4 regions of the Oceanobacter sp. 4_MG-2023 genome follow, and region 4 is predicted to be linked to each of the others. Evidence: predicted binding sites of a transcription regulator. Region 4 holds the regulator's gene; each other region holds the start of a gene.
The links. Region 4 encodes sigma-54, which starts transcription at its own class of promoters, with help from an activator protein. Its sites were predicted from a motif close to TGGCACNNNNNTTGCTNT; they were not measured.
Positions count from the first base shown of each region.

Region 1 (7,333 bases), on a different contig from region 4:
TGCATGAACCGCAATTCCTACGCTCATGAACATTTCAAAACCAATAAGACGTTGTGCGTCAACGTGCTGACCGGCGAGCACCAGGGGGTTTCCTGGGATTTTGCCAACCGCGAACTGACCAGCGAAGAGCGTTTTGCCAAGCACCGCTGGAGCTGTCTGAAAACCGGTGCTCCGGCACTGGATGAAGCGCTGGTGAACTTCGATTGCGTGATCCATGAGAGCCATGAAATGGGCTCCCACACCGTATTTTATTGCCGCATTGCTGATGTACGCATCGGTAATGCAGATGACGGTCTGGTGTATTTCAACCGGGCTTACCATTGCTTGAATGACAAATCGGTTGCGTCTTGAGTGTACGTGACCTTGCGATTTTTTGTGCAGTAATCGAGTAACCCATAACAAGAACGCGGCAGGGATTTGACCGCGTCGGCAACAGGGGGGCGACAGAGCGCAAGACGTTCTGTTACCAGGCGAGTAAGGCCGGTTTCTTCACCGCAAGGGAAGGAGTGGCCGGTACAACCACACGCCAGCAGTCACTGGTACTCAATGAAAAGCAGAAGGGAACATATAATGAAACAAAGCAATCTGTGTAAAGTCGGAATCGTACTGTCAGCCGTGACGGGATTGGCTCTGCCAACCACCGCTCTGGCGGATTTTGTTGCGGACAGCACCGTTAAACTGGACCTGAAAAACTTTTATCTGACTCGTAGCTACGATACTGACGCTGACGACGTGGGTAGCTGGTCTCAAAGTGGCGACCTGCAGTTCACTTCCGGTTACACCGACACTACCATTCAGGTGGGTCTGGATGCGTCTTCCCAGTTGGCCTATATCATGAGTGCCGATGGTGACGATGGTTCTGTGCCTATCCACGCTGACGGTGAAGCACCAGACACTTATGGTCGTACCGGTGCCACGTTCAAGGCCAAATACTCCAAAAGCGAACTGACTATTGGTGATCATCGTCCGCATCTGCCGATCGCCTGGGATGACACCAGCCGTCAGCTGGATACCATCTATGAAGGTGCGATGCTGCAGTCCAGGGAGATTGACGGACTGACGTTGACCGCTGGTCGTTACTGGTCTGTGGTAACCCGTGAGTCGTCCGACAAGGAAGGCATGTCCATTTTCTTTGGTAACGATGAAGAACGTTCCGATGGCCTGGACTTTTTTGGTGCCAGCTATGACGTTAACAAAGCGTTGAACGTGACCTACTTTCTGGGGACGTTGAACGACTACTACAAGCAACAGTACGCTGGCCTGACCTACAAAACCCGCTTCGGCGATGTGGGTTCGCGCACCGACGTGCGTTTGTTCCGCGTCAGCGATGACGGTGAAGCCCGCAATGGCGAATACGATACCCAGGCATTTGGTGTACGTGAGTCGTTGAGCATGGGTAATCACGCGGTGATGATTAACTATCAGAAGATGAACAACGACAAGTTCTTCCCAACCCTGAATGGTTATATCCCGCAGCCTTATCTGGTGCAGTGGTCAAATCTGGCGTTTGTTCGTCCAGACGAAAAATCCCTTGGTTTGGTGTACATGTATAACGCCAAAGACACCTTGCCAGGCCTGAAAGTGTTCGCCCGTATGATCAAGGGTACGGACATTGATGTGGGCGATTTGACGGATGAAAATGAAACCGAGAAAAACCTGTACGTGACCTACAGCCTGCAGGAAGGTGCATTCAAAGGACTGACGTTTGATGTACGCGGTATCTTTATCGATCGCAGCTTTGCCGCTGGATACGATGAGTATCGGGTAACCACTACCTATACTGTTAACTTCTGAGCCTTGATGCCGGGCTGGCTGTGATTGCCACAGACAGTCCGGCAGTGGCGAACCACTATGGCTATATCAATAACAAGGCGACTGAGCCTGGCTATCACGCTGCTGGGATGTTTGGTGTTGTATGCGACCAGCGTCCGGGCGGCAGTTTCTTCTCATGTCATAACGTTTACGACCGTGACCATGTCCGACCAGCAATTGTTGCGGGGCAAGGGCGGCGAGCAGGCCGGTATCGTCGGTGCTTTAAGACTGCCACCAGGTGACAACAATCCGGTGGTGATCCTGCTGTACGGTGCCAGTGGCTATACCTACGAACTGCAAGACTGGGTTGAGTTACTGAATCAACGGGGTATCGGCACCTTCATGGTCGACAGTACCAACGGCCGGATTGAATCCACCAGCAGTCTGCGGCGGATGGCGCTGATTCGGGATGCCTACGCGGCGCTGGCACAGCTGGCAAAATATCCGGGTATTGACCCCAAACGTATCGGACTGATTGGCTTTACGCAGTCCGGGCAGGCGACCCTGTACGCAGGCATGGAACGGATGCAATCCTTGTACGGACAGGCGGGCTTGTCGTTTGCTGCCATTGCGGCGTTTTATCCTGATTGCAGTTTTCAATATCGTGAAGATGACAAGCTGATACAGGCACCAATCCGGATTTACCACGGTGCCAATGATCAGGTGAATGCGGTCGACCAGTGCCGTGATTACGTCAGTCGCAGCGCCAGTACCGGAGCCAATATCCAGATTACCAGCTATCCGGATGCCGGACATGCGTTCGACCTGGTCCACTCTGAAAAGGTTCGTAGTGGCCTGGAACGCTCATTACGGGATTGCACGATTCGGGAGGGCATCAAGGGCATCTTGCTGAATCAGGCAACGGGCCGGATGTTCCGCATGGGCGATGAGTGTGTCCAGCCATCGGGGCCGTGGGTTTATAACCCTGCTGCTGCCAGCGATGTACGGCTGAAGCTTCCGCAATTTTTCACGCAGGTCTTCGATCTTGAAGAGCCGGTGCCTGCAGTACGGGTGGCGACTCACTAGTCGCCCCGGCCAGACCAGACAGGAAGCCGACCATGCGACGGTATTACCGCGGTTATGATCCGCAACGTATTCTCAGTGTGGCCGAAATGGCCCATGTAGCCCGCCATCGGCTGCCTGGTTTTGCCTGGGAATATCTGCAAGGTGGCGCGGAAGACGAAAGCACTTTGCAATGTAACCGGAGTGCTTTTCAGCAGTACCGTTTGCACAGTAAAACATTGGTTCCGAATGACCCGCCCATATTGGCTGGCTCACTGGTTGGCTCGGCCAGCCAGCTGCCGCTGGCCATTGGCCCCAGTGGTTTTAACGGCATGTTGTGGCCCAATGCGGATGTCGAACTGGCGCGTGCAGCCACTGCGCATGGCGTGCCCTTTACGCTCAGTACGGTTGCCAACGCCTCCCTGGAGCAGGTTCGCCAGCAGGTCCCGGATGCCGATCTCTGGTTTCAACTTTATGCCTTGAAAGACCCATCGCTGGAGCAGGATTTGCTCCAGCGGGCCTTAAAAGCCGGATGCTCAACGCTGGTGGTAACCAGTGATGCCCTGGTGGTTGGTAATCGTGAGTGGGACCGGCGCAATTTTGCTTCGCCACGCCAGCTGACCCTGGCCAACAAGCTGAATGTCTTGACCCGTCCTGGCTGGTTGTGGCGGGTGATGGTGCCCGCAGGCCTGCCGACCATGGGTAATCTGAATGCCTATTTGCCGGATGGTGAGCGCACGGCATTGGGTGCCATGCAGTTTATCGCCGAGCAACTGGATACCCGACTGGACTGGCAGCGGTTGGCGGCGATTCGTGCCAACTGGCCCGGCAAGATGATTCTGAAAGGCGTGCTGCATCCAGACGATGCGCGGATGGCAATCAGCCTCGGTCTGGATGGGGTGGTCGTCAGCAATCATGGTGGCCGCCAGCTTGATGGGGCAAGCAGCAGTCTGGACGCTCTGGCGCGTATTGCACCGGTTGTTGATGGTCGTATCAGTCTGTTGCTGGACGGTGGGGTACGGCGTGGCACCGATATTATCAAAGCGCTGGCGTTAGGGGCTGAAGGCGTTTTGCTGGCTCGTACCACCTTGTATGGCGTGGCAGCTTATGGGGGTGCCGGGGTGGATCGGGTCTTGACGATTGTTCAGGAAGAACTCGGGCGATCGCTGAACCTGATGGGATGCCGGGGCATTACGTCTCTGGATCGTCGCTGGTTACTGGCACAAGGTGATTCGCAGTAAAGGACAATCTGAGCCATCCGACCCTTGCCGGGCGTAAACATGGCGTCTTGCCATACCGGTAGGGAACGTCTGTGCCAGACTGGAGCCATAATAAAAAAACAGAGAAGCATAGGTTATGACTGCAACAGCAATACTGCTTATTGGTGCCATTTGGTTGGTTTTTTTTATTGGTTTTACCGGCTTTTTCCGGCTGCCTTGTTATCAGGAAGCATCGCGGGATACCCCTGCGTTAAGACGCAAGCATGCCCGCTAAAAAAACTCGGGCGCATGGCTGCTGGTGTCCTGAGCGATATTGGCGGCTTGCAGTGACAGTTGCCGATATTCCCGTGGCGAGATGCCGCGTTCCCGCTTGAAAGCACGTGAAAACTGCGACACATCTGAAAACCCCCATTTGAAGGCAATATCCGTGATCGACAGGGCATCGTTGCCAGGCCATTCCAGTTCGGCGCTGCAGCGGTCGAGTCGCAAGGTCAGGATGCGGTGGGCAATACTTTGACCCTCGGACTCAAACAGCCGGTAGAGGGTGCGGCGGGAAATATGCATTTCATCGGCCAGCCGTTCCGGTGACAAACGATGATCTTGCAGGAGCCGTACAATATGCTGTTCCGCCAGTGCCCGCAAAGATGAAGGGGCTTGTTCGTGCAGGTTTAGTGCCGGTTGCAGCAAGGAGGCCAGCGCCTGTTGTAACGCCATACCTTCGCTGTCTGCTGCACCAAAATGAGTATTTGAGTAACGTAATTGCTGCATCATATTGCGTAACATTTGTGTGCTGATGCCGTTGGAGGACAGCTTGTGAAAGGGCTGTTTGCCCGGTAAAAGGTTCTGCACCAGTGTGCGTGGCAAATGCACCGACGTTTGCTGGATCAGCCCTTGTGGCAGCATGTTGAAGCGCCAGGAAGAGTCAATCAGAACGATTTCTCCAGGCTTCAGGGCCAGCTCTTCACCGTTGCAGGCGCTGAACCCCATGACGCCCCCGGTCTGCAGGATCAAAAAGCAGTAGCGATCGTCCTGGGTGGCTTTATAGCCGCGTTCAACGCGATGGGCGTTGGTTTCTATATGGGCGACTTCAAGTCCGCCGAGATTGCTTAGTTGGATACTGCCCCAAAAAGGAATATGGCGCTGGGGGTGGGTCGAAAAATTGCCGCAAATTGCGTGTACAGAAGATTCCCAATGCGCGAGGTCAGACTGTGGATGCATGCAAAATCTCACTTCTTAAAACTTGAATATTCAATTAAAAAAGCAAGAATTGAACCAGTCTGCTCAAAACCCGAGACAGTGGCTACAGGAAATGAAAACAGCGACTTCTGCAGGCAGCTGTCTGGCAAGCCGGGAGGCTGGATCAGGGGGCAGATATGGCGCGGAAGGTATAAGCATGGACAGTATGGGCGCGCAGGCCGGTGTTGGTCTCATCTGCGCCTGACAGGGAATCATGGGAGAGACCAGCACCGGGATCAGAACTTAATACGCCATAATGACCGATTTGGTTTCTGTGTACTCATCGATAAACGCACTGCCAAATTCACGGCCAATACCGGAGTGTTTGACGCCACCAAAAGGCACCGCAGGGTCCACCATGGTATGCAGATTGACCCAGACAGTGCCGGACTCAATTTGTGGAATCATACGCATGGTGGCCGACAGATTGTTGGTCCACAAGCTGGTGCCGAGGCCGTAAGGGGTGTTGTTGATCAGACTGATCAGTTCATCTTCTTCTTCATACGCCATAAAGCTGAGGATAGGCCCGAAGGTTTCTTCCTGCATCAGGGTGTCGTTGGCGCTATTGACTTGCACAATGGTGGGCTGAACAAAATACCCCTTGCCATTGACCGGCCCTGGTACCGCCTTGCCACCGGTCAGAATGCGGCTTTCCTGGTTGGCGATGTCGAGGTAATGACATACTTTTTCGTATTGTGGCTTGTTGGAAATCGGGCCAAAAACCACTTGTTCATCCAGGGGTGATCCCATCGGTGCCGCACTGAGTGCGCCACCGAGTTTGGCGGTCAGTTCATCCAGTCGCGAGGCGTGGACGTACACACGTTCTGGCGCAGCACAAACCTGGCCCTGGTGAATGTAGCCGGTTTGCAGCAAACCACCGACTGCACGGTCGATATCCGCATCTTTTAATAGCGCGGCGGTGTTTTTGCCCCCCAGTTCCAGGGTGCAACGGGTCAGGTCGGCTGCTGCTGTCAGATTCACTTTTTTGCCCGTTGGTACCGAACCGGTAAAGGACACCTTGGCGATATCCGGGTGTTGGATCAGCTGCGCACCAACATCCCCTTTGCCATTAATCACGTTCAGCGTGCCATCCGGCAAGCCCGCTTCTTTGGCCAGTTCGGCCAGACGCAGACAGGTGAGTGGCGTAAATTCACTGGGTTTCAACACCACGGTGCAACCACAGGCCAGCGCCGCGCCGAGTTTCCAGACGGCAATCATCAGCGGGAAGTTCCACGGCACAATGGCGGCTACCACTCCGATGGGTTCGCGTCGGGTAAAGGCGCTGTACTGCTCTCCGGCCATGGACGGGAACGAAGGTTGTAGCGTGTCGCCAGTGATTTTGGTGGTCCAGCCAGCGTAATAACGCAGGAAAATGGCGCTTTGCTGGGCTTCAAACATCCGTGACAGGTTGATTGATTTACCACTGGACAAGGTTTCCAGCTGCGCAATCTGTTCGGCATTGGCTTCGATCAGATCAGCCAGTTTGTTCAATAGCTGGCCGCGAGCGTAGGGATTGAAGTTGGCCCAGGTGCTTTTGAAACAGGCCTTGGCATTGTCGACCGCCTGGTTCAGCTGGTCGGTCGAGGCGCTGGTGACTTGGCCAATAACCTGCTCGGTTGCCGGGTTGGTAATATCAATGACTTCTGTACCGGCGGCAGGCGCCACGGCGCTACCATCGATGAACTGTCCGTGTTGACGTTCCAGAAAGGCGAGGGTTTCTGGCAGCAGTTGAATATCAGACATGGGCGGGTTCCTTTTTTGTACTTGGAGTAGTGAGCTGGCTGGTGGTCGTGGCAAGGATCTGGCCGGGGTTCAGAATCAGATCGGCACCACGTTCACCTATCATCATGGCAACGGCGTTGGTGTTGCCGCTGGGCACTTGCGGGCAAATCGACATATCGATCACACGTAAGTTGGGAACGCCGTGAACACGCAGTTCCAGATCGACAACGGCGTCTTGCGGGTTGGTGCCCAGCTTGCAGGTACCCCCTGGGTGATAGACCGTCTTGATGTTTTTGCGGACAAAGTTTTCAAGCCCCTTGTCGTCGTCAATGGCAATGTTG
Region 1 covers NZ_JAUYVV010000002.1:101,629-108,961, forward strand. Annotated here, with positions in the region: gene Q8W24_RS02160 (flavin reductase) at 1-351, shown strand, start outside; gene Q8W24_RS02165 (OprD family outer membrane porin) at 571-1,794, shown strand; gene Q8W24_RS02170 (dienelactone hydrolase family protein) at 1,852-2,838, shown strand; gene Q8W24_RS02175 (alpha-hydroxy acid oxidase) at 2,871-4,055, shown strand; gene feaR (transcriptional regulator FeaR) at 4,305-5,252, opposite strand; gene Q8W24_RS02185 (aldehyde dehydrogenase family protein) at 5,514-7,013, opposite strand; gene Q8W24_RS02190 (GMC family oxidoreductase) at 7,006-7,333, opposite strand, start outside.
Region 1: feaR (transcriptional regulator FeaR) is a predicted target of sigma-54. The motif match lies at 5,292-5,309, and genes of this name have one in related genera.

Region 2 (7,333 bases), on a different contig from region 4:
CAGCAAGCGCTGGAAGCAGGGGCCGATGCCGACACCGATATCATGCCGGTCAAAATTGTCCCGATGCCATTGCAGCGCAAGGTCGAACACGACAACAGCCGCACCTATATTCGCTTGCCCTCATTCGACAAGGTACGCAACGACAGCGCCCTGTATGCCCATGCCTCACGGGTGTTACACCAGGAATCCAACCCCTATAACGCGCACCCGCTGATGCAAAAACACGGTACCCAGGAAGTGTGGGTCAACCCACCGCCCATTCCACTGGAAACCGACGAAATGGACGCCGTCTTTGCATTGCCGTATCAGCGCATTCCACATCCGGCGTATGGTGATGCCCGTATTCCGGCTTACGACATGATCCGGTTTTCGGTGAACATCATGCGTGGCTGTTTTGGCGGCTGTACCTTCTGCTCGATTACCGAGCACGAAGGCCGCATTATTCAGAGTCGGTCGCAGGAAAGCATTATTCACGAGATTGAAGAAATCCGTGACAAGGTACCAGGGTTCACAGGCACCATCTCCGACCTGGGCGGCCCAACCGCCAACATGTATATGCTCAACTGCAAAAGCGAGACGATCCTGAAAAACTGTCGTCGACTGTCGTGTGTGTATCCCGGTATTTGTAAAAACCTCAAAACCAGCCATAAACCGACCACCGAGTTGTATCGTGCTGCGCGGGCCTTGCCCGGCGTCAAACGTATCGCCATTGCCTCTGGCTTGCGTTACGACCTGGCGGTAGAAGACCCGGAATATGTACGTGAACTGGTGACCCACCACGTGGGTGGCTTGTTAAAAATTGCCCCGGAACATACGGAAAAAAACGTCCTCACCAAAATGATGAAACCGGGGATGGGCACCTACGACAACTTCAAACGCATGTTCGACAAGTTCTCGAAAGAAGCCGGTAAAGAGCAATATCTGGTGCCGTATTTTATTGCCGCCCATCCAGGCACCGAAAACTCAGACATGATGAACCTGGCGCGCTGGCTTAAAAGCCAGAAAATGCGTGTTGATCAGGTGCAGACTTTTTATCCATCACCGATGTCACTGGCCACGGCCATGTACCACTCCGAACGTAACCCGTTGCAACGGATGAGCTACAAAACCGCCAAAATGACCATTCCCCGCGACATTGAACAGCGTCGTTTGCAAAAAGCCTTCTTGCGTTACCACGACGAACGAAACTGGCCGATGCTGCGTGAAGAACTCAAACGTATGGGACGCCATGACCTGATTGGTAAAGGCCCGGATGCCTTGATCCCCGCCGAAGATGCTCCCTCCGGTAGCCGCCAGCGTCCTGGCTACCACGCCAAAGGACGTGGTGTGCAAGGCAAGGCTGCCAAAGCACCGGTTGCGCAAAAAGCCGACAGCGGCAATAACAAAGCCCGCTCTCAAGGCGCTGCAGCGAAAAAAGCCAAAGGCGTGGTCAGTGGCAAGGCCGCTGGCGCAGGAAAAGGCAGCGCAGGCAAGGCACCATTTGCCAAACGCGTGCGTAAACTGAAATAACCGATGGCGACAGAACGGTAGGGAACAGCGCCGTCCGTGGCCATACCAGTGCCGTTTGTGTTTGTCAGATTGGGTATTGGAGCGGGTATTGGAGTAGATATTGGGGCAGCCATGGAGGGCGTCCCTACGATTCGGGGTGGTATGTAGTGGTCCCATGATTCGGGACACCACGTAGGTGGTGAGATCGCCGCCATAAATGAGGTGCCGGATGACCAGAAAGATGTCGGGAGCTACTTGATGGGCTATTACAACCGACAGCGATCTCACGCATTCAATGGTGGCATTTCGCCCGTTGCAGGCTGAGGAAAAACTCAAAACACTGTCCGGGATTAGTTGACCACTACAAGTAGACCCTAAATAGAGCAATGCTTATCAGTATTGCTCTATTTTAGAGCAATACTTGTCTTTGAGTAGAGTGAAATAGATATGATTAAAATCTAACACTTTGTTTTTAAAGTGGTTTTTGATTTGGCACACTATATGCTTGAATTTTTTTGTTAGTATCTTTGGTGATATCGGACAAGACAATTTAGAATTCAATAGAAAGCTAGGGTTCCGGCTAGGCTGAAAAGTTTAGTGAAGACTGGTCCGAGAGCTTTCGACCTTGATGTTTCAGGGTTACACGGCGGGATAAAAGCCCGGGAGACCGCATGGCGTTATTGCCAAGGGTACTCCATGTGTAACTTTAAAACTGAAAAGGTGACTTCTAATGAAATACTGCTCAAAAAAAGTAACCGTTCTACTATTTTCCCTTCTTGTTTCTGCCAATACCATGGCGGCGGATTCTTTTAAAGTTTGTTGGTCTATTTATGTCGGTTGGATGCCTTGGGCATATGGCGCTCAAGAAGGTATCGTCGAAAAATGGGGCGACAAATACGGTATCGATATTGATGTCGTGCAAATCAACGACTACGTTGAATCTATCAACCAATACACCACAGGCCAGTTCGATGCTTGTACCATGACAAACATGGACGCATTGACGATTCCTGCTGCAGGTGGTGTGGACAGCACGGCGTTAATCGTAGGTGATTTCTCCAACGGCAATGACGCCATCATTCTAAAAGATAAAACCTCTCTTGCAGACATCGAAGGTCAAATAGTTAACCTTGTTGAATTAAGTGTGTCTCACTACTTATTGGCTCGTGGATTAGACACAGTTGGTTTAAAAGAAGCGGATGTGAATGTTGTTAACACATCTGATGCTGACATGGTTTCTGTTTATGGTACTGACGATATTACGGCTGTTGTGACTTGGAACCCTCTAGTAAGTGAAATCCTAGCTCAGCCTAATAGCAACAAGGTGTTTGATTCCTCTCAAATCCCAGGCGAAATTATTGACCTATTGGTGATCAATACTGACACGCTAAACGCGAATCCTAATCTAGGTAAAGCTTTAGTGGGCGCTTGGTATGAAATCATGGAGTTAATGAGTGGCAGCGATAAAGTAGCAATCGATACACGTACTTTCATGGCAGAAGCCTCTGAAACGGATCTTGCTGGTTATGATGCACAGTTAGCAAGCACAGAGATGTTCTACACACCCGAAGCGGCTTTATCTCTAACCAATAGTGAAAAACTTATCGCGACAATGCAAAACGTCGCTGAGTTCTCTTTTGAACATGGCTTGCTAGGCGATGGTGCACCCGGTGCCGGCGTGATTGGTATTGAAACCCCTGCAGGTGTTTTCGGTGACCCAAGCTATATAAAACTTCGCTTTGATCCTACTTATATGGAAATGGCCAAAAACGGTCAGTTATAAGCATTAGCTCATGATCTATTTCCAGTACGACCATTGGCGTTACGGTAATAGCGCCAATGGTAAGTGGGAAACACTGAGGAGTAATAGCATGAAAAAACTGATCAATTATAAGCCGACTCGAACCCGTGGGATTTTGCTGGGTTTGCTTCCTTTTCTTCTTTTAATCATCGTTTATATGATGGGATCGGAAGCAAGGTTGGCGGTTAATTCCAATGACAAATTGTTACCAGCGTTCAGTCAAATGGGAGATGCCATGTACAGAATGGCATTTGAGCCCAGTAAACGAACTGGGGAGCTCATTTTCTGGAAAGACACATTAAGCAGTTTGATTCGCCTGGCGTCAGGTGTTGCGATAGCGGCGGTAATCGGTTTGCTGGTAGGCCTGTTAACAGGGGCTTTACCTCTAGTCTCTGCTGGTTTTTCTCCTCTTTTAACTGTGATTTCGTTAGTACCACCTCTGGCTCTCTTACCGATTTTATTCATCGTAGTGGGATTAGGGGAAATGTCTAAAGTTGTTCTGATTGCCGTGGGGATAACGCCCTTTATCGCCCGGGATATTCAGCGAAGAACACAAGAGATTCCCAGCGAACAGCTGGTGAAAGCGCAAACGTTAGGTGCGAGTACTCTCCAAATTTTAATCCGTGTTCTATTGCCACAAGTGATGCCGAAATTGATCGATGCGGTGCGTTTGTCATTAGGATCTGGTTGGCTGTTTTTGATTGCTGCTGAAGCCATCGCGTCAACGGACGGCTTAGGTTATCGAATTTTCTTAGTACGACGTTACTTATCTATGGATGTCATTTTACCTTATGTGGCGTGGATTACTTTATTGGCATTTTTGTTTGATTACTTACTGGGACTAGTGAATAAAAAACTCTTTCCTTGGAGTCAGGAGGCGAAATCATGAGCCAAATTAATACTCAGATTAATCCGATTATTCAAGCAAAGAAAATCGGTAAAAAATACGGAAAAGATGTCATTCTCGAACGCGTTGATGTGACGGTTCAAGAAGGTGAGTTTATTACTTTAGTCGGCGCGTCTGGTTGCGGTAAAAGTACGTTTTTGAAAATGATTTTAGGTATTGAAGATCCAAGTTCAGGTGAGTTGTTGATGGATGGAAAATCGATACCTAATGAGCCAGGTCCAGATCGTGGCATCGTATTTCAGCAATATTCTGTGTTTCCTCATATGACCGTTTTGGAAAATGTGATCGCTGCTAAAGGTTTTCAAAAGTCTTCTTTAACGGGCTACTTGTTCGGTAAAGAAAAGAGCCAAGCGAAGCAAGAAGCAACAGAAATGTTAGAAAAAGTCGGTTTAGATCATGCGTTACATCGTTATCCCGATGAACTGTCTGGCGGTATGAGGCAGCGCCTTGCTATTGCCCAAGCGCTTATATGTAAACCAAGAATTCTATTACTTGATGAACCGTTTGGTGCCCTTGATCCTGGTATCCGAGCCGATATGCACGCTTTAGTGTTGGAACTATGGCGAGAGCACAATCTAACCGTTTTTATGGTGACTCATGACTTAAAAGAAGGGTTTTATCTAGGCTCAAGACTTTGGGTATTCGATAAGGTGCGCCACGATCCGCATTCTCCAAATGCTTATGGGGCTTCCATTACTTACGATTTACCGCTTGGTCATGGTTCAAAAGACCTTTATGAGGAAATTGATGACCGACTTCATCCTGTAGATCCAAGCGCCAGTTTGATGACTGGTAATTAGTTGAAAAGGAAAAGCAATGAAAAATTACAAAACTATTATTCCAGCGGCCAGTCATTGGTCTTTGAAAGTGCGTCGCGGTATGCAAATGACGCTAACAGATGTGGAAGGCGGTGCCAATGTTGGCATGGTTTTTTACAACCCTGAGAACTTGCTAGAGCGTTATAACGCGCCAGATACATTGAAAGGACAACATACTTTCAAGCTAACAAAAGGTCATTGTCTGTATTCCGATATGGGGCGTATTTTCGCTTCCATCATCGAAGATTCAGTAGGTTGGCATGAAACTGTGAGCGGAAACAGCCATGCCTCTCATGTGGAAGCGAAATGGGGTAAGCGTGATTATCAAAAAGATCATAATGAATGGCTGCAAAATGGTACGGATGCTTTATTAGTCGAGATGGCAAAATACGGATTAACTCAAGCGGACAGTACTGCGAACTTAAATTTGTTTAGCAAAGTTGTCACAGATGCTGACGGTAATATGCGTTTAGTAGAAGACAACAGCCCAGCGGGTAGTCGTATCACTTTGCGTTTTGAAATGGATACTTTGGTTATGCTGCACACTTGTGCTCATCCTTTGAGTCAAGCAACGACCTATCCGAAAAAGCCAGTTTCAATTCTATTAGAAAAAGCAGCGCCAGTTGAAGCAGACGATTTTTGCAAAATTTCTCGCCCAGAAAATGAACGAGGTTTTGCGAACAACGAACTTTATTATCTTGGCTATGAGGGTTAATCCATGATCAAAGAAAGCGTATTAAATACCAATGAAGCAAGCCAAATTTTTCATATTGAAGCGGGCGATTATTTTATTGCTACTATCAAATCAGGCAGTTATTTTCGTATCGTTGACCTGGAAGGTAACCAAGCAGCGGACACACTTTTTTACAACGCCAATAAACCGTCTGAGCGTTATAGTGCAACTGACACTATTCGTGAACAAGGGAATGTTTATTTGACCGCTGGATCAGAGCTTCGTACCAACGAAAATAACGTAATGATCACCATTGAAGCAGATACTTGTGGTCGACATGACACCTTAGGTGGTGCCTGTGCAACAGAAAGTAACACCATACGTTATGACCTAGAAAAGCGTTGTATGCACGCCTGTCGTGATAGCTGGATGTTGGCGATTGCGGAAAATCCAGAGTATGGCTTATCGAAACGCGACATCAGCCACAATATCAATTTCTTTATGAATGTGCCTGTTACGGAAGAGGGTGGTTTAACGTTTGAAGATGGCATTTCTGGTGCTGGAAAGTATGTGGAAATGAAAGCTCAGATGGACATAGTGATACTGATTTCGAACTGTCCGCAATTAAATAACCCTTGTAATGGTTACAACCCAACACCGATTAATTTATTAGTTTTGGAAGCTTAATTGAGTCTCGCTTAAGGTAGTAAAAGAGAGGCATATTGAGATTTGAATAATAACACGCACAGTGGACGGCCATTGTGATGAGAGTGCAATCGGGACGGCCCGAACAAGGTTAAAGTATGCAGAGCAAAACCAATTATGAGTTTCACAAGGTACTCATTGCTAATCGTGGCGCGATCGCGACCCGTATTCTGCGAACGCTGAAAAAAATGCAGATTGGCTCCGTAGCCGTTTATGCGGAATCAGATGCTAAGAGTTTACATGTTAAACAGGCCGATGAAGCCTTTTCATTGGGTGAAGGCAGTGCCAGCGAAACGTATCTGGATATGGAGAAAATCCTTTCCATTGCGAAACAATCTGGCGTGAACGCTATACATCCCGGTTACGGATTTCTAAGTGAAAATGCGACCTTTGTTCGTCGTTGTGAAGAAGAAGGTATTGCTTTTATTGGCCCTACTGCAGAGCAAATGGTGGAATTTGGTCTGAAACATCGTGCTCGTGGGTTAGCGGAACAAGCGAATGTGCCTTTATTGTCAGGCTCAGACTTATTAAAAGATTTAACTTCCGCTTGCGAGACAGCTAATAATATTGGTTATCCCGTTATGCTGAAAAGTACCGCTGGTGGTGGCGGTATCGGTATGCAGCTTTGCCACAATGAAAAGGAGCTTCAAGACGGCTTCGATTCAGTGAAGCGTTTGGGCGCGAATAACTTTGCCGATGACGGTGTGTTTTTAGAAAAATTCATCGCTCGTGCGCGTCATATAGAAGTTCAAATTTTTGCCGATGGTAAAGGTAAAGCATTAGCTTTAGGGGAGCGAGATTGTTCCAGTCAGCGCCGCAACCAAAAAGTCGTGGAAGAATGTCCTGCCCCACATTTAACTCAACAAGTTCGTGCACAGCTTCATGCCACAGCAGAATCTTTGCTGTCTTCCGTTAAGTACCGTAATGCAGGGACGGTCGAG
Region 2 covers NZ_JAUYVV010000015.1:34,463-41,795, reverse strand. Annotated here, with positions in the region: gene Q8W24_RS11555 (YgiQ family radical SAM protein) at 1-1,509, shown strand, start outside; guanidine-I (ykkC/yxkD leader) riboswitch at 2,046-2,156, shown strand; gene Q8W24_RS11550 (putative urea ABC transporter substrate-binding protein) at 2,219-3,271, shown strand; gene Q8W24_RS11545 (ABC transporter permease) at 3,360-4,178, shown strand; gene Q8W24_RS11540 (ABC transporter ATP-binding protein) at 4,175-4,996, shown strand; gene Q8W24_RS11535 (urea amidolyase associated protein UAAP1) at 5,013-5,729, shown strand; gene Q8W24_RS11530 (urea amidolyase associated protein UAAP2) at 5,733-6,374, shown strand; gene uca (urea carboxylase) at 6,491-7,333, shown strand, end outside.
Region 2: Q8W24_RS11550 (putative urea ABC transporter substrate-binding protein) is a predicted target of sigma-54. The motif match lies at 1,979-1,996, and genes of this name have one in related genera.

Region 3 (7,333 bases), on a different contig from region 4:
ATATGGTGATTGCACTGGGTGACCTGACCGACAAGGGCACCACCGTTGAATGGGCAGAATGGACATCTGTGGCGGAGTCTTATAAAGATCAGGGTATCGAATTCCTGCCAGTGATGGGCAACCACGAAACCAGCTACGCCTATACCGTAGAGTGGATCAAAACCATGCGGGATTACATCCCGGAAGACGCCGTCCATATGCCAGGCTTTGAATGGATCAACTACTACGTGATCCGTGAAAACGTACTGATCGTGGGCCTGGCGTACTACAACCTGCCAATTGCCTTCTCGTGGATTCAGGACGTGATCGAATCCAACGAAGATCAGGTCGATCACATTGTTGTTGCCAGCCACGACGGTCTGGTCGGCGCTAAATACGGCCAGACCCGTGAACAAATCGTGGAAGGCACCAAAGACGACGACTGGGTTTACAGCGTTCAGGAAGACATCCGGGACTACTTCTCCCAGCACGATGTGATTTATGTTCAGGGACACGAACATCAGTACCAGCGCTCCCTGATTACCGCCCAAACCGCCTTGACCACCACCTCATCCGGTTCCACCCCGGAAGGTGGAAACTACCGCATGAATGCCTACACCCAGATCATGGCCGGTAATGCTTCGTACAAGGGTTACGAATACCGCTATGGCGAACGTGAGCTGATCCAGATGGTGATCTCGCAGAAGAACAACACACTGAGCAACGGTGCCACCGGCTTTGACGTTAACTCCAGCTGGCTGGCATTCGACAACGACCGGGTGGACTACCAGTCCTACTATTCCGAGCATACCGCCAGCAGCAACGACGCCGACCAGGCTTTCAGTGCCGACTGGAAAATGCTGGATGGTTTCAGTCGTACTACCAACCGCTGTGACAACGTGATTTACCCGACGTCTGTGCCAGAAGATACCCGCCCGGTCCTGGTGTTCCAGACCGACTACCTGAGCGATATCTGTATTGCGGATGACGGCACCGTGGCGCAACTGATTGGTGGTTCCAACGACACCTTTAACCGCACCGACACCCGTACCCGCGATATGGAATACACCCCGGGCTTCAGTCGCGCAGAAACCCTGATGGATCTGACTCGTCTGGCCTACCAGTGGATGTATGTGTACCACGAAAGCTGGACACCCAACCTTAACAGCGCCGCCCGGGCGATTCCGGATGAAGAAGAAAACCTGCTGCTGATCCCTGGCACCACCATTGACCTGAAAGAACACGTCACGCTCAGCTGGACAGAGAAAACCTCTGACACCCGCTCCGATATCCTGATTGTCAGCGGCACTCAGAACCAGACCGGCATATACCAAAGTGCCTACGGTGCCGAGAAAGACATCGAAGCCGATGCGGGTCTGGATCTGTCATCACCGTCTGGTGCCGCAAAAAGTGCTGTGGTCTTGCCGGCTACCGCAACCCAGAGCTGGGACATGGGCACTGCAGTGGCGGATAGCTATGGCGTAGCAATGACCGCGACGGACTCGCTGTCGGGCGACGACGTTGTGCTGGCGAGCAAAACCGATACCGGCTGGGAAGCATTGACATCGGCTGACTGTATTTACCAGGGATTGTGGCTGGAGAGCTACGCCGTCACGGCACCCGCCCGTGATGCCGCCTGCTCTGGAGAGCCTTTGGTCGGTTACGATGCCGATGGTAATCAGTGGTGGACGGTACTGAACAGCGATGCTGAACTGGCGCTGGTGTCTCGTTAAGTATTCTGGCTGTACAGGATTACCCGCCACGCGTGCGGTAATCCTGGGCTGATCTGGAATATCTCTTCTGTTTTGTCATGTCTTTCCGGGCGTGCCCGGAATCCACCGGCTCGGACTCGCAACCGTCTGGCTCCTGAATCAGGTTCAGGGTGACGCTTGAGAGGGGAGCCGGTCTTTACTCTTCGACGTAGTTAATAATCGATAGCAGCTGCAGCGGTACTTCGATCAGTTTCTCGGGGCCGTGAGGCGTTTCCGCATCAAAGGTCAGGCTGTCGCCGGGGCCCATTTCATACAAGTGGTTGCCGTGGCGGTACACCAGCTGTCCTTTTAGCAGGTAAATAAATTCTTCGCCGGGGTGGGAGAAGGTCGGGAACACCTCCGACAGATCATCCATGGTAATCAGGAAGGGTTCAAAGTTACGTTTGCCACCCCGCTGATAGGTTAGTAGCTGGTAGGTGTGGCCTTTGTCGGTGCCACGGCGAACAACTTCCAGACCTTCGCCAGACGGTGTGAAGTGTGCGCCGCCGTCCGGGCGGTCGTAATCGCTGAACAGTTTGGAGATAGGCAAGCCGATGGCGGTGCACAGGCGGCTGAGGGTTTCCAGGCTGGTGGAGACTTGGGCGTTCTCGATTTTGCTGACCATACCCTGGCTGATGCCAGAAATTCGCGCCACATCGGTAATTTTCAGGCCTTCTTCCAATCTGGCCTTTTTGACTTTCATGGCAATGTACTGGTCCAGATTAAAACGTGTGTCGTTTTCTTCCATGTCCTGATGCTCCACCGGTGCTGTAGATGAACCCTCTTGGTGCGTAAGAATGAATGGACGCACTCTAGTGGTGCTTTATTTCAGTCTATTCAGCCCTGATCGACGAACCAGACGGGTTTCTCTGTGGGAAAATTTATTAACTAACTATAGGTAAATCGGGGCTTTCGGTTCAATATGAAAAAAATATTCCCCTTGGGAAATTATGTGGCATAGGGGTTGCATTCACTTTAGGAAAGTAATTTTCCCAAAGAGAAACAAAGGTTCGGCGAGAAGCTGACCTCGGAATCAGGAGCAAGTGTATGTTGTCCGCGACCCCATCCGCCGCCGAAATCGAAGCTTTCATGTCGGAAAATGATATTCGATACGTTCTGGCCCAGTTTGTTGATATCCACGGTGTGGCCAAGACCAAGTCTGTGCCCGCCAATTGCTTGATGGACGTTGTTGAAAAAGGGGCTGGTTTTGCCGGCTTTGCTGTCTGGGGAATGGGCATGGAACCACATGGCCCGGATTTCCTGGCACGTGGTGACCTGGCCAGCCTGACCACCGTACCCTGGCAGCCAGGGTATGCCCGTATTGCCTGTGACGGTTACGTGAACAACGCGCCGTACTCCCACGACAGCCGCGTGGTACTGAAAAACCAGCTCAAGCGTCTGGATGACAAAGGCTGGACTCTGAACACGGGTCTGGAGCCTGAGTTCTACCTGTTCAAACGTAACGCCGACGGTTCTCTCGGCCCAGTGGATGATACCGATACGCTGACCAAGCCGTGCTACGACTACAAGGGCCTGTCGCGTTCACGTGAATTTCTGGAAACCCTGGTTGAGAGCCTGCAAGCGGTTGGCATGGACGTGTATCAGATCGACCATGAAGACGCCAATGGCCAGTTCGAAATCAACTACACCTACAGCGACGCACTGACTTCGGCTGACCGTTTTACCTTCGTCCGTATGGCGGCCGGTGAAATTGCCAACGACCTTGGCATGGTCTGTTCCTTTATGCCAAAACCATCAGCAGACCGCACCGGTAACGGCATGCATTTCCATCTGTCGATTTGTGATGAAAGCGGCAAGAACCTGTTTGGTGATGACAGCGACAAGCACGGCATGGGTCTGTCGAAAATGGCTTACCACTTCACCGCTGGCCTGCTGCATCACGCCAAGGCGTTGTGTGCTATCGCCGCTCCTACCGTGAACTCTTACAAGCGTCTGGTTGTTGGTGGATCGGCTTCCGGTTCAACCTGGGCACCAGCGTATATCTGCTACGGCGACAACAACCGTTCCGCCATGGTTCGTGTGCCTTACGGCCGCCTGGAATTCCGCCTGCCAGATTCAGGTTGTAACCCGTACCTGGTACACGCGGCACTGATTGCTGCGGGTATGGACGGAATCGAACGTGAGCTGGAAGCCGGTGATCCGAAAAACATCAATATGTATGCCCTGAGCGAAGCAGAACGCAAAGCTGAAGGCGTCGAAATCCTGCCGCAAACCCTGGGCGAAGCCATTGATGAACTGGAAAAAGACACGGTGCTGACGGATGCCATCGGCAAAGAAGTGATGGCTGAGTTTGTCCGCCTCAAACGCGAAGAGTGGATCGACTACTGTCGCCACGTTTCCGACTGGGAAGTACAGCGCTACGGCGAATTCTTCTGAGCCTGAACTAGCTCGGTGCGCCTGGGGCGCACCAGCCGTTATACCCCATTTTTATGTGCCGCTGCTGTGTTTGGCAGCAGCGGAACGGCTTCGCTTGTGCTGCAACAGGCATAACGAAGCGAATCAAACGAACAAACGACTGTGAATTAACGAGGATAGCGCGATGTGTGGAATCGTAGGTCTGTATCTGAAAAATCCGGCGCTGGAGAGCCAGCTCGGTGCCCTGTTTGAACCCATGCTGATCGCGATGACCGATCGTGGTCCGGACAGTGCCGGCTTTGCTATTTACGGTGACGAAGTCGCCGATGGCATCAAGTTGACCCTGCGTCACGAAGATGTCAATTACGACTGGGAAGCGCTGGCTGAAGCCGCTCGTGCAGAACTGAATGCTGAAGTCAGCTGGTTCCAGAATGCTACGGTTGCTGTCTTCAAGATGCACACGGATGCCGCCACTGCGACTGCCTTTGTTGAGCAACACGCACCGGAAGTGCTGATCCTCAGCGCCGGTCATTCGATCGAAATTCTGAAAGAAGTGGGTCTGCCGGAAGTGATTACCGAAACCTTCAACCTGAAAGGCATGAAGGGTACACACATCATCGGGCACACCCGTATGGCAACTGAATCTGCCGTCACCATGGCTGGTTCGCACCCGTTCTCAACCGGTGAAGATTTGTGTCTGGTACACAACGGATCGCTGTCTAACCACAACCGTCTGCGTCTGGAACTGGAGCGTGAAGGTATCCGCTTTGAAACTGAAAACGACTCGGAAGTGGCCGCTGGCTATCTGACGCGCCGCCTGCAACTGGGCGACACCCTCAATCAGGCGCTGGAAAACGCGATGAAGGATCTTGATGGTTTCTTCACCTTCACCATCGGAACACGTAACGGTTTTGCGGTTACCCGCGATCCGATCGCTTGCAAGCCTGCCGTCCTGGCCGAGACCGAAGACTACGTTGCCATGGCGTCTGAGTATCAGGCACTGACGACACTGCCTGGCATCGAGAACGCCAAGGTCTGGGAGCCGGAAGCGGCCAAAATTTATGTCTGGGAACGTGCCTGAGCACGCGAGCTGCCAACGGCAAATACGAGGAATCTCATATGAAAACATTTGATCTGGCCACCACCTCGCTGCGCGATATCAATCAGGCGCTGCATGAACAGGCGGTTGAATGCACCGAACGCGAATGGAAAATCACCGGCGCCAAGGGCGATCACAATCTGGTCTGTGGTCTCGACCAGGCGCTGAGTGTGGATATTGAAGGCCATGCTGGCTACTACTGTGCCGGCATGAACAAGAAAGCCCACGTTGTGGTACACGGCAATGTCGGGCAGGGCGTAGCAGAAAACATGATGTCCGGTTCCGTCCGGGTCAAGGGTGAAGCTTCCCAATCCGCTGGCGCAACCGCCCACGGTGGCATGCTGGTGATTGAAGGCAACGCCGGTGCCCGTTGTGGTATCTCCATGAAAGGTGTGGAAATCGTCGTCAAAGGCAGTGTGGGTCACATGAGCTGCTTTATGGGTCAGGCCGGTGCACTGGTTGTTTGTGGTGATGCCGGGGATGCCCTGGGTGATTCATTGTACGAAACCAAAATCTTTGTCAAAGGCAGCGTGGCGTCTCTGGGAGCCGACTGCATTGAGAAAGAAATGCGTCAGGAACATCTCGATTACCTGACCGATTTGCTCAACCGTGCCGGGATCGATGAAGATCCAGCCAGCTTCAAGCGCTACGGCTCAGCCCGTCAGCTGTATAACTTTAAAGTCGATAACGTCAGTGCCTACTGATCACGCAGCCAGGAGAGAGTGATATGAGCGATAAAGATCTGAAAGTGAACCCTGGACTGCGTGAGTCTGCGACGTTTGACGCGTTGACCATGCAGGAAATCCGCCGCGCAGCAGACACCGGTATCTACGATATCCGTGGTTTTGGTGCCAAGCGCAAATTGCCGCATTTTGATGACCTGTTGTTCCTCGGTGCCAGCATGTCCCGCTACCCGCTGGAAGGCTACCGCGAGAAGTGCAACACCCAGGTCACACTGGGCACCCGTTATGCCAAGAAGCCGATCGTGATTGAAACACCGGTCACCATCGCCGGTATGAGCTTTGGCGCACTGTCTGCCAATGCCAAGGAAGCGTTGGGACGGGGTGCTTCTGAAGTCGGTACCACCACCACGACCGGTGACGGCGGCATGACACCGGAAGAGCGCGGTCAGTCCACCAAACTGGTGTATCAGTACCTGCCTTCCCGTTACGGCATGAACCCGGACGACCTGCGTAAAGCCGATGCCATCGAAGTGGTATTGGGCCAGGGCGCCAAGCCTGGCGGCGGCGGTATGTTGCTGGGTCAGAAAATTACCGACCGTGTTGCGAAAATGCGTACCTTGCCGATGGGCGTGGATCAGCGTTCCGCCTGTCGCCACCCGGACTGGACTGGCCCGGACGATCTGGCCATCAAGATTCTGGAACTGCGTGAAATCACCGACTGGCAAGTGCCGATCTACATCAAGGTCGGTGCAACCCGGACTTACTACGACGTCAAACTGGCTGTCAAAGCCGGTGCCGATGTGATCGTGGTCGACGGCATGCAAGGTGGTACGGCGGCGACTCAGGAAGTGTTTATCGAACACGTGGGTATTCCGACCATGGCCGCGATTCCGCAAGCCGTACAGGCACTGCAGGAAATGGGCATGCACCGCAAGGTACAGCTGATTGTTTCCGGTGGTATCCGTAACGGTGCCGACGTCGCCAAGTGTATGGCACTGGGTGCCGATGCGGTGGCGATTGGTACTGCGGCTCTGATTGCCCTGGGTTGTAACCATCCGAAGTGGGACGAAGAGTTCAAGAAAATCGGTTCTGCAGCGGGTTATTACGACGACTATCACGAAGGTAAAGACCCTGCCGGTATTTCTACCCAGGACCCTGAGCTGATGAAGCGTCTGGATCCGGCTACTGCTGGTCATCGTCTGGCTAACTACCTGCGCGTGCTGACGCTGGAAGCCCAGACCCTGGCACGTGCTTGCGGTAAAAGCGATCTGCGTAACCTGGAGCCAGAAGATCTGGTTGCCCTGACGGTAGAATCTGCCGCCATGGCACGGGTGCCACTGGCTGGTACCAGCTGGATTCCTGGACAAGGCTACTAAGGCCATCACCAGCCTGATTACCCAACCCGGCTGGTCTGGTTCGACTGATTGAGCGCACCGACAACAGGG
Region 3 covers NZ_JAUYVV010000017.1:47,527-54,859, reverse strand. Annotated here, with positions in the region: gene Q8W24_RS12405 (metallophosphoesterase) at 1-1,712, shown strand, start outside; gene Q8W24_RS12400 (XRE family transcriptional regulator) at 1,888-2,478, opposite strand; gene glnT (type III glutamate--ammonia ligase) at 2,778-4,127, shown strand; gene Q8W24_RS12390 (glutamine amidotransferase family protein) at 4,291-5,187, shown strand; gene Q8W24_RS12385 (protein glxC) at 5,226-5,909, shown strand; gene Q8W24_RS12380 (FMN-binding glutamate synthase family protein) at 5,933-7,264, shown strand.
Region 3: glnT (type III glutamate--ammonia ligase) is a predicted target of sigma-54. The motif match lies at 2,684-2,701, and genes of this name have one in related genera.

Region 4 (7,333 bases):
CTCTGCCTGTCTGGTATTTGACGATCAGGGAGAGCTGGTCGCTCGTTACGACAAAGTGCATTTGTTTGATGTGGCGGTGGGTGACTCTCAGGGCCAGTATCGAGAATCTGAACGCTTTTGCCCCGGCGACGCGGTGGTGGTGGTGGATACACCAGCAGGCCGTTTGGGGCTGAGTATCTGCTATGACCTGCGGTTTGCCGAGTTATACCGGCTGTTACGGGAACAAGGGGCAGAGTTGCTGGCAGTACCAGCGGCCTTTACCTGGAAAACCGGAGCGGCTCATTGGGATGTCTTGCTACGCGCTCGTGCGATTGAGCAGCAATGTTATCTGATTGCCGCCAATCAGTGTGGCTGGCACGATCGCAAGCGCCAGACCTGGGGGCACAGTCAGATTGTTGATCCGTGGGGTACGCCGTTAGCGGTGCTTGAGGAAGAGCCGGGCGTTGTCTGTCAGACGATTGATCTGGAGGAATTGCGGCGCTTGCGTCAGAACATGCCAGTGGCAGAGCACCGGCGGTTCTGATCAGAGAGGGCTATTCCGTTTCGGTTTTGATAAATTGGAACAGGCTTTTATAGGCCTTGCCGGGCTGGGCATTGTCTCCAGCCATCTCCTTTTGGGCATTACGCACCAGGTTACGCAGTTGCTGGCGATCAATCTGCGGGTACTGATCGATAAAGTCATTCAGGCCGCTGTTGTCTTGCAGTAGCCGGGTACGCCACATTTCATACTGGCGCTGGCGTCGGCCGTAGGCATCGCTGGATGGGTCCATCAGGTCGATTTTTTCCTGAATGCCGGCGATGTCTTCATCTCGCATCACGCGGCCGATGTACTGCAAGTGACGGCGTTTGGCACCATGTTGTTTGATGCGGCGGCTTTCTTCCAGAGCGGCATGCAGCACATCACTGATGGGCATATCGTTCCATAGTGATGGGTTCAGTTCGGTCAGTCGTTCTCCGAGTGCTTGCCAGCGCTCGGCTTCCCGTTTCATTTCAGATTTGCTGACCAGCTCGTATTCTTCATCTGGCTGGGAGTCAAAGTCGCTCATACAAGGTTGCTCATTATGGTTCCGACCGTAGTCGCTAAAGTGGTGTGCAAGGGATGATCCATAAGGATACCCGGCACATCTAGATATAAATCAGGGTAGCCAGTCCGAGGAATGACATAAAGCCAACCACATCGGTGACCGTCGTCAGGATAACACCACCGGCCAAGGCAGGATCAATACCACGGGCCTTGAGAATTTGCGGCAATGCGGCACCCACCACAGCAGCAGCCATCAGATTGATAATAATCGCGGCGGACATGATCAGTGACAGCTTGATGTCGTTGAACCATACCCAGGCCATAATCGCAATAATGATGGCCCACAACCCGCCGTTGAGGGCTGCGACCAGTAATTCACGATGAAAAAGCCAGCGGAAGTTGGCACCACTGAGATGCCCGAGTGCCTGGCCGCGAATCACCAGTGTCAGTACCTGGCTGCCGGCAATACCGCCCATGCTGGCGACAATCGGCATCAGTACCGCCAAAGCAACAACGGCTTCAATGGCCTTGTCAAACAGACCGATAACCGCAGAAGCAATAAAGGCGGTAATCAGATTGATGCCCAGCCAGACCGCGCGCCGGCGGGCGGTTTTGAGCACCGGGGCGAAGGTGTCTTCATCATCGTCGAGACCGGCCATGCTCATTAATGAGTGGTCGGCGGTTTCCCGGATCACATCCACCACGTCATCAATGGTGATACGGCCAAGCAGCATGCCATTGGCATCCACCACCGGGGCCGATACCAGATCATGGCGTTCAAACAGCTTGGCGACTTCCGTTTCATGCTGGGTTGCCTGGATCACCATGATCCTGCCGGTAGACATTACTTCGCGCACGGTTTGTTGGGGGTCACTCACCAACAGTTTGCGGATAGGCAAGGCACCGATAAATTCGTTTTGCCGGTTCACCACCAGAAGGTTGTCGGTCATGTCTGGCAGCGACTGGTGACGACGCAGATAGCGCAGCACAACATCCAGAGTAATATCCGGACGAATCGTGATGGTGTCGGTGTTCATCAGACCACCGGCACTGTCTTCCGGGTAGCCCAGAATGGCCTCAACCCGGGCGCGATCCTGGTGGTCCATCGAGCTCAGAATTTCCTGGGTCACTTGCTCAGGAAGTTGCTGGAGCATATCGGCGATGTCATCGGAATCGAGGTCAGCGGTGGCATCGACCACCTGCTCTGCGCTCATGTCGCTGAGGAACTGACTCTGGATATCGATCGACAGGTATTGCAGTACCTCACCTTCGATGCCTTTGTCGACCAGCTCCCAGATGACTTTCCGGGCTTTGGGCGGGGAGGATTCGATCAGGTGGGCGACATCAACAGGGGCCAGGCCGGAGTTGATGATCCGGCGTACGCGTGCCATGGCACCGGACTCGAGCGCTTCGTTCAGGCTGTTGAGTTTGGATCTGGCCTTTTCGCTGAGTTCTGCCATGGAAGCCCCGGTACGGAGTGAATGATTGATTCTAGCCTGAATCACCGAGTGTGGCTATCCGGGGAATACTGAAACTACTCGCATTGATATCGCTAGTGATTTGATTTTATAGGAAACTTTGATTGTTGGAGAAGGTGTTTTGGGGGATATGGCGGTCGTTGACCGCCGTTGTTGGAGACAAGAACAAGTCGGCTATCGAACGGCTGTCAGGTGTTTTTATTCACCCTCATCAAAGCGACGATTGATCAGGTCGCAGAGTGCGTCCAGTGCTGCCTGGGCATCCTGGCCCTCTGCTTCGATATAAAGATCGGTACCCTTGCTGGCGGCGAGCATCATTACGGCCATGATACTTTTGGCATCGACCATGCGGTTTGGATAACCCACCTTGATGGTTGCGCCGTAGCTGGCCGCGGTTGATACCAGTTTGGCGGCTGCCCGTGCGTGTAAACCCAGCTTGTTGATGATGGTGATTTGCGTGTTAACCATCCAGGCTCCCGAAACGATTGGATTGTGGGTAATAAGCATCAGTGGCTGTGATGGGCAGCAGACCTGAGCTCGCGGTGACGTACCTGTACATTGCCAAATTCTTGTTTGAAGGCTGCAGTCAGGCGTTCTGATAAATACACTGAGCGATGTTGACCGCCAGTGCAGCCAATGGCAATGGTCAGGTAGCTGCGGTTATTTTCGGCAAAACGGGGTAACCAGCGCAACAGGTAAGTACGGATGTCATCAAACAGTTCGGTGACTTCCGGCTGGCTGGATAAAAAATCGATAATCGCCTGATCCTGTCCGGTCAGAGGACGTAATTCATGTTGCCAGTAGGGGTTGGGCAGGTTGCGGACATCAAATACAAAATCGGCATCCAGAGGAATCCCCTGCTTGAAGCCAAAGGACTGGAACAGAATGGCCATATCCGGGGTGACTTTCTCGGCTACTCGCATCTTGATCAGGCTGCGCAGCTCATGGACTGACATGCGGGTGGTATCCAGCGTCAAGTCAGCCAGGTTGGCAACAGGTTCGAGCAATTCGGTTTCGCGCTCGATGGCTTCTGCCAATGAGATATTGTCATTGGTGAGGGGGTGTTTGCGACGGGTGGAGCTGAAGCGTTGTAGCAGGACTTCTTCGGTGGCATCCAGAAATACAATATCGACCTGGCGATACTGTCCGGGTAAGCAGGTCAGTACCTGGGTCAGCTGTTCCATGGCGTCGGGCAAATTACGCACATCGACACTGACAGCGACATTGGCGCGTTTTTCGGCGCTGTAGGGTAAATCCGCCAGTGCGGGCAACAGATCAACCGGCAGGTTGTCGATGCAATAAAAACCGAGATCTTCGAGCACGGCCAAAGCGCTGGACTTGCCTGAGCCAGAGCGGCCACTGATCACAACCAGGCGCATGATGCGGTCTCCGTATTGGTCTGGTTAGTGGTTGGCCAACGCTCGTTGGTACAGTTCCTGATCGCTGCTGGCACTACGCAATTGCTGACGGTAATCATTCTGACTGAAATTTTGCGCCAGTGTGGCGAGAATTTGCAGATGATCGTCCGTTGCTTCTTCAGGGACTAATAAAGCAAATACGAGGTCAACCGGTTGATGGTCAATGGCATCAAAATCGATGGCCTCTTGCAAGTGAAGTAACACGCCGACGGCTTGTTCGCATTGCCGTAAACGACAATGGGGGATTGCGATGCCTTCACCAATGCCAGTACTGCCCAGACGTTCACGTCCAAGCAGGCGTTCAAACACTTCGTCCGAACTGCTGCCGTCAACTTTTTCGGCAATCAGTCCGGCAAGAAACTCCAGCAATTTTTTTTTGCTGGTAATGGCGACGTCGGTACGGGTGCATTCTGGCAGTAGAATATCGGCAATCGCAATGCTCATAGGTCAACCTTGCCCGTGCTGTCGGGCAATCAGTTTTTCTTTGTGTTTCAGGAGTTGACGGTCCAGTTTGTCGGCCAGCAGATCAATGGCGGCATACATATCGTCGTGAGTTGAGGTGGCGTGAAAGTCAGCACCACTGGCATGCAGGGTGGCTTCTGCCTGTTGTCGGCCTTTTTCCAGGGTCAGTGTGATCTGGCCAGAAGTAATCGGGTCGACATGACGCTCAAGACGAACCAGTTTTTCCTTGACGTATGCTTCCATGGCTTCGGTCACTTCAACATGGTGTCCACTGATATTGATGCTCATAAACGGCTCCTTATCGCTCGCTTGTATCGAACAGAGATCGACGCTATCGATCAGATCAATTGTTTCCGCTCATTGGAAGGCGGAATCATCATGGCTTCACGGTATTTGGCCACCGTGCGGCGTGCAACCTGAATGCCCTTGTCGCCCAGCACAATGGCAATTTTGTTATCACTCAGGGGTTTACGCGGATTTTCTTCGCTGATCAGTTTTTTGATCATGGCGCGAATGGCGGTGGATGAACATTCGCCACCGGCGTCAGTACTGACGTGGCTGGAGAAGAAATACTTCAGCTCGAAAATACCACGAGGAGTGTGCATGAATTTTTGCGTAGTGACCCGTGAAATGGTTGATTCATGCATACCAACGGCATCGGCAATATCATGCAATACCAGAGGTTTCATGGCTTCTTCACCCTGTTCAAAGAAGTCGATTTGGTACTCGACAATTTTGGTGGCGACTTTCAGCAGGGTTTCGTTGCGGCTTTGCAGGCTTTTGATAAACCAGCGCGCTTCTTGCAAATGGTCTTTGAGGAAGGCGTTGTCGGCACTGCTGTCGGAACGTCGCACCAGTGAGGCGTAGTCGGAGTTGACGCGCAGCTTGGGGGCGATATCCGGGTTAAGCTCAACACGCCATTCATCACGGATATTACGAACAATCACGTCCGGTACGACGTATTCTGACTGCTCGGAGCTGATATCAGCGCCCGGCTTGGGGTTGAGTTCTTTAACCAGACGCAGGACGGCTTTGAGGTCTTCTTCCTTGAGCCGGGTTTTGCGCATCAGGGTGGGGTAATCTTTACTGCCCAGCAGGGCGATGTAGTCGCCGATCACCAATTTGGCTTCTGCCAGCCAGGGTGTTTCGGCAGGTAGCTGGTTGAGCTGAAGAATCAGGCATTCACGCAGGTCGCGGGCAAAAACACCGGCGGGGTCAAACTGTTGCAAGCGTTTGAGGACGGCCTGGATTTCATCTTCTTCAACACCCAGTTCCGGGTCAATTGAACCGAGTATGTCGTCGATGGTGGTGTGCAGATAGCCATCGTCATCAACCCCGTCGATCAGCATGGTGGCGATCTCGCGATCGGTGTCACTCATGGGAGTCAGGTTCAGCTGCCATTCAAGATGATCTTGCAGGTCGTCTGTGGTGGCATGACGGGAGTCATAATCAAAGTCGTCATCGCCAACCGGGCCAGAGCCTGAGGAAACCCCGGCCGTGGTCTGGAACGTATCATCCCAGTTGCTATCGACTGGCAGATCATCTGGCATCTTGTCATCAGACCATTGCTCACCCAGTTCCTGGGTGTCGGCATCGGTCGTGGCCGCTGTTGCGGTGACTTCCCTTTCCTGATCTGCATTGGTTTGCTGTGCATCCGGAAAGTCGTCGTGCTCGGACTCTTCGAATTCCAGCATGGGGTTGGAGTCCAGGGCTTCCTGGATTTCCTGTTGCAGATCGAGGGTAGACAATTGCAGCAGTCGAATTGCCTGTTGCAGCTGAGGGGTCATGGTCAGCTGCTGACCCATTTTTAACTGAAGCGATGCTTTCATACAGCGTTATTATTCATCGGTTGTCGGCATGGTCTGTGCATTATACGCCAGCCTGTGAGACAGGGAATGCTTTTCATGGTGGCGAATGAAACAGCGCTGGGCATCATAGCCCTGCAAGCCGATAAGATTCAAAGATGGAAGTCATGACCAAGGTAGATAGCCCGAACCTGTTCGTTGGCGAGTACATCATCAGCGCTGCCTTCGGCAATTATGTGTCCACCGCCTACGATATAGGCTTTTTCACAAATTGCGAGAGTTTCGCGGACGTTGTGGTCAGTAATCAGTACGCCGATGCCACGTGCCTTGAGTTGACGAATGATATCCATAATGTCAGCGACCGAGATCGGATCAACACCGGCAAAGGGTTCATCCAGCAAAATAAAGGAGGGTTCGGCGGCCAGGGCGCGGGCTATTTCGACCCGTCGTCGTTCGCCACCAGACAGGGCCATGCCGAGGCTGGTACGAATGTGCTGAATGTGAAATTCATCCAGTAGCTGTTCCAGCTGTTGCTGACGTTGGGGTTTGTTCAGGTCTGACCGGGTTTCCATGATGGCCATGATATTGTCTTCGACGCTGAGTTTGCGGAAGATCGACGCTTCTTGTGGCAAGTAGCCAATGCCTTTCTGGGCGCGGCCGTGCATGGGCAGATGGCTGATATCGTCGTCATCGATACTGACACGCCCCTTGTCGGCCTGTACCAAGTTGACAATCATATAGAAACAAGTGGTTTTACCTGCGCCGTTAGGGCCCAGCAAGCCGACAATCTGTCCGCTGCTGACCGCCAGGGAAACGTCCTTGACGACTTCGCGGCCGTTATAGCTTTTGGCTAGATGTTCAGCCTTGAGCGTTTTCATGGTTGTACGTCCGTGTTGGGCTGGGGTTGGATAATCACTTGAATACGCTGGTTGTCGTCAGCGCCGCCAGTGCCACTGCCGGATGTTTCTGAGCCACTGGCTGAGACGGTTTCCTGTTCAATGTCATAACGGATCAATTCGCCACTGAATAGGTTGTTTTCCTGACGCAAGGCGGCGTCTCCCTTGAAGGCAATTTCCTTGCGGTCGGCGTAAAAATCAATACGTTTGGCCGTCGCTCTGGTGATCGGTTTGTCGCTGCTGACCTGTT
Region 4 covers NZ_JAUYVV010000010.1:76,931-84,263, reverse strand. Annotated here, with positions in the region: gene Q8W24_RS09320 (carbon-nitrogen hydrolase family protein) at 1-523, shown strand, start outside; gene yjgA (ribosome biogenesis factor YjgA) at 534-1,046, opposite strand; gene mgtE (magnesium transporter) at 1,126-2,484, opposite strand; gene Q8W24_RS09305 (HPr family phosphocarrier protein) at 2,701-2,970, opposite strand; gene rapZ (RNase adapter RapZ) at 3,009-3,881, opposite strand; gene ptsN (PTS IIA-like nitrogen regulatory protein PtsN) at 3,906-4,364, opposite strand; gene hpf (ribosome hibernation-promoting factor, HPF/YfiA family) at 4,368-4,670, opposite strand; gene Q8W24_RS09285 (RNA polymerase factor sigma-54) at 4,721-6,211, opposite strand; gene lptB (LPS export ABC transporter ATP-binding protein) at 6,340-7,065, opposite strand; gene lptA (lipopolysaccharide transport periplasmic protein LptA) at 7,062-7,333, opposite strand, start outside.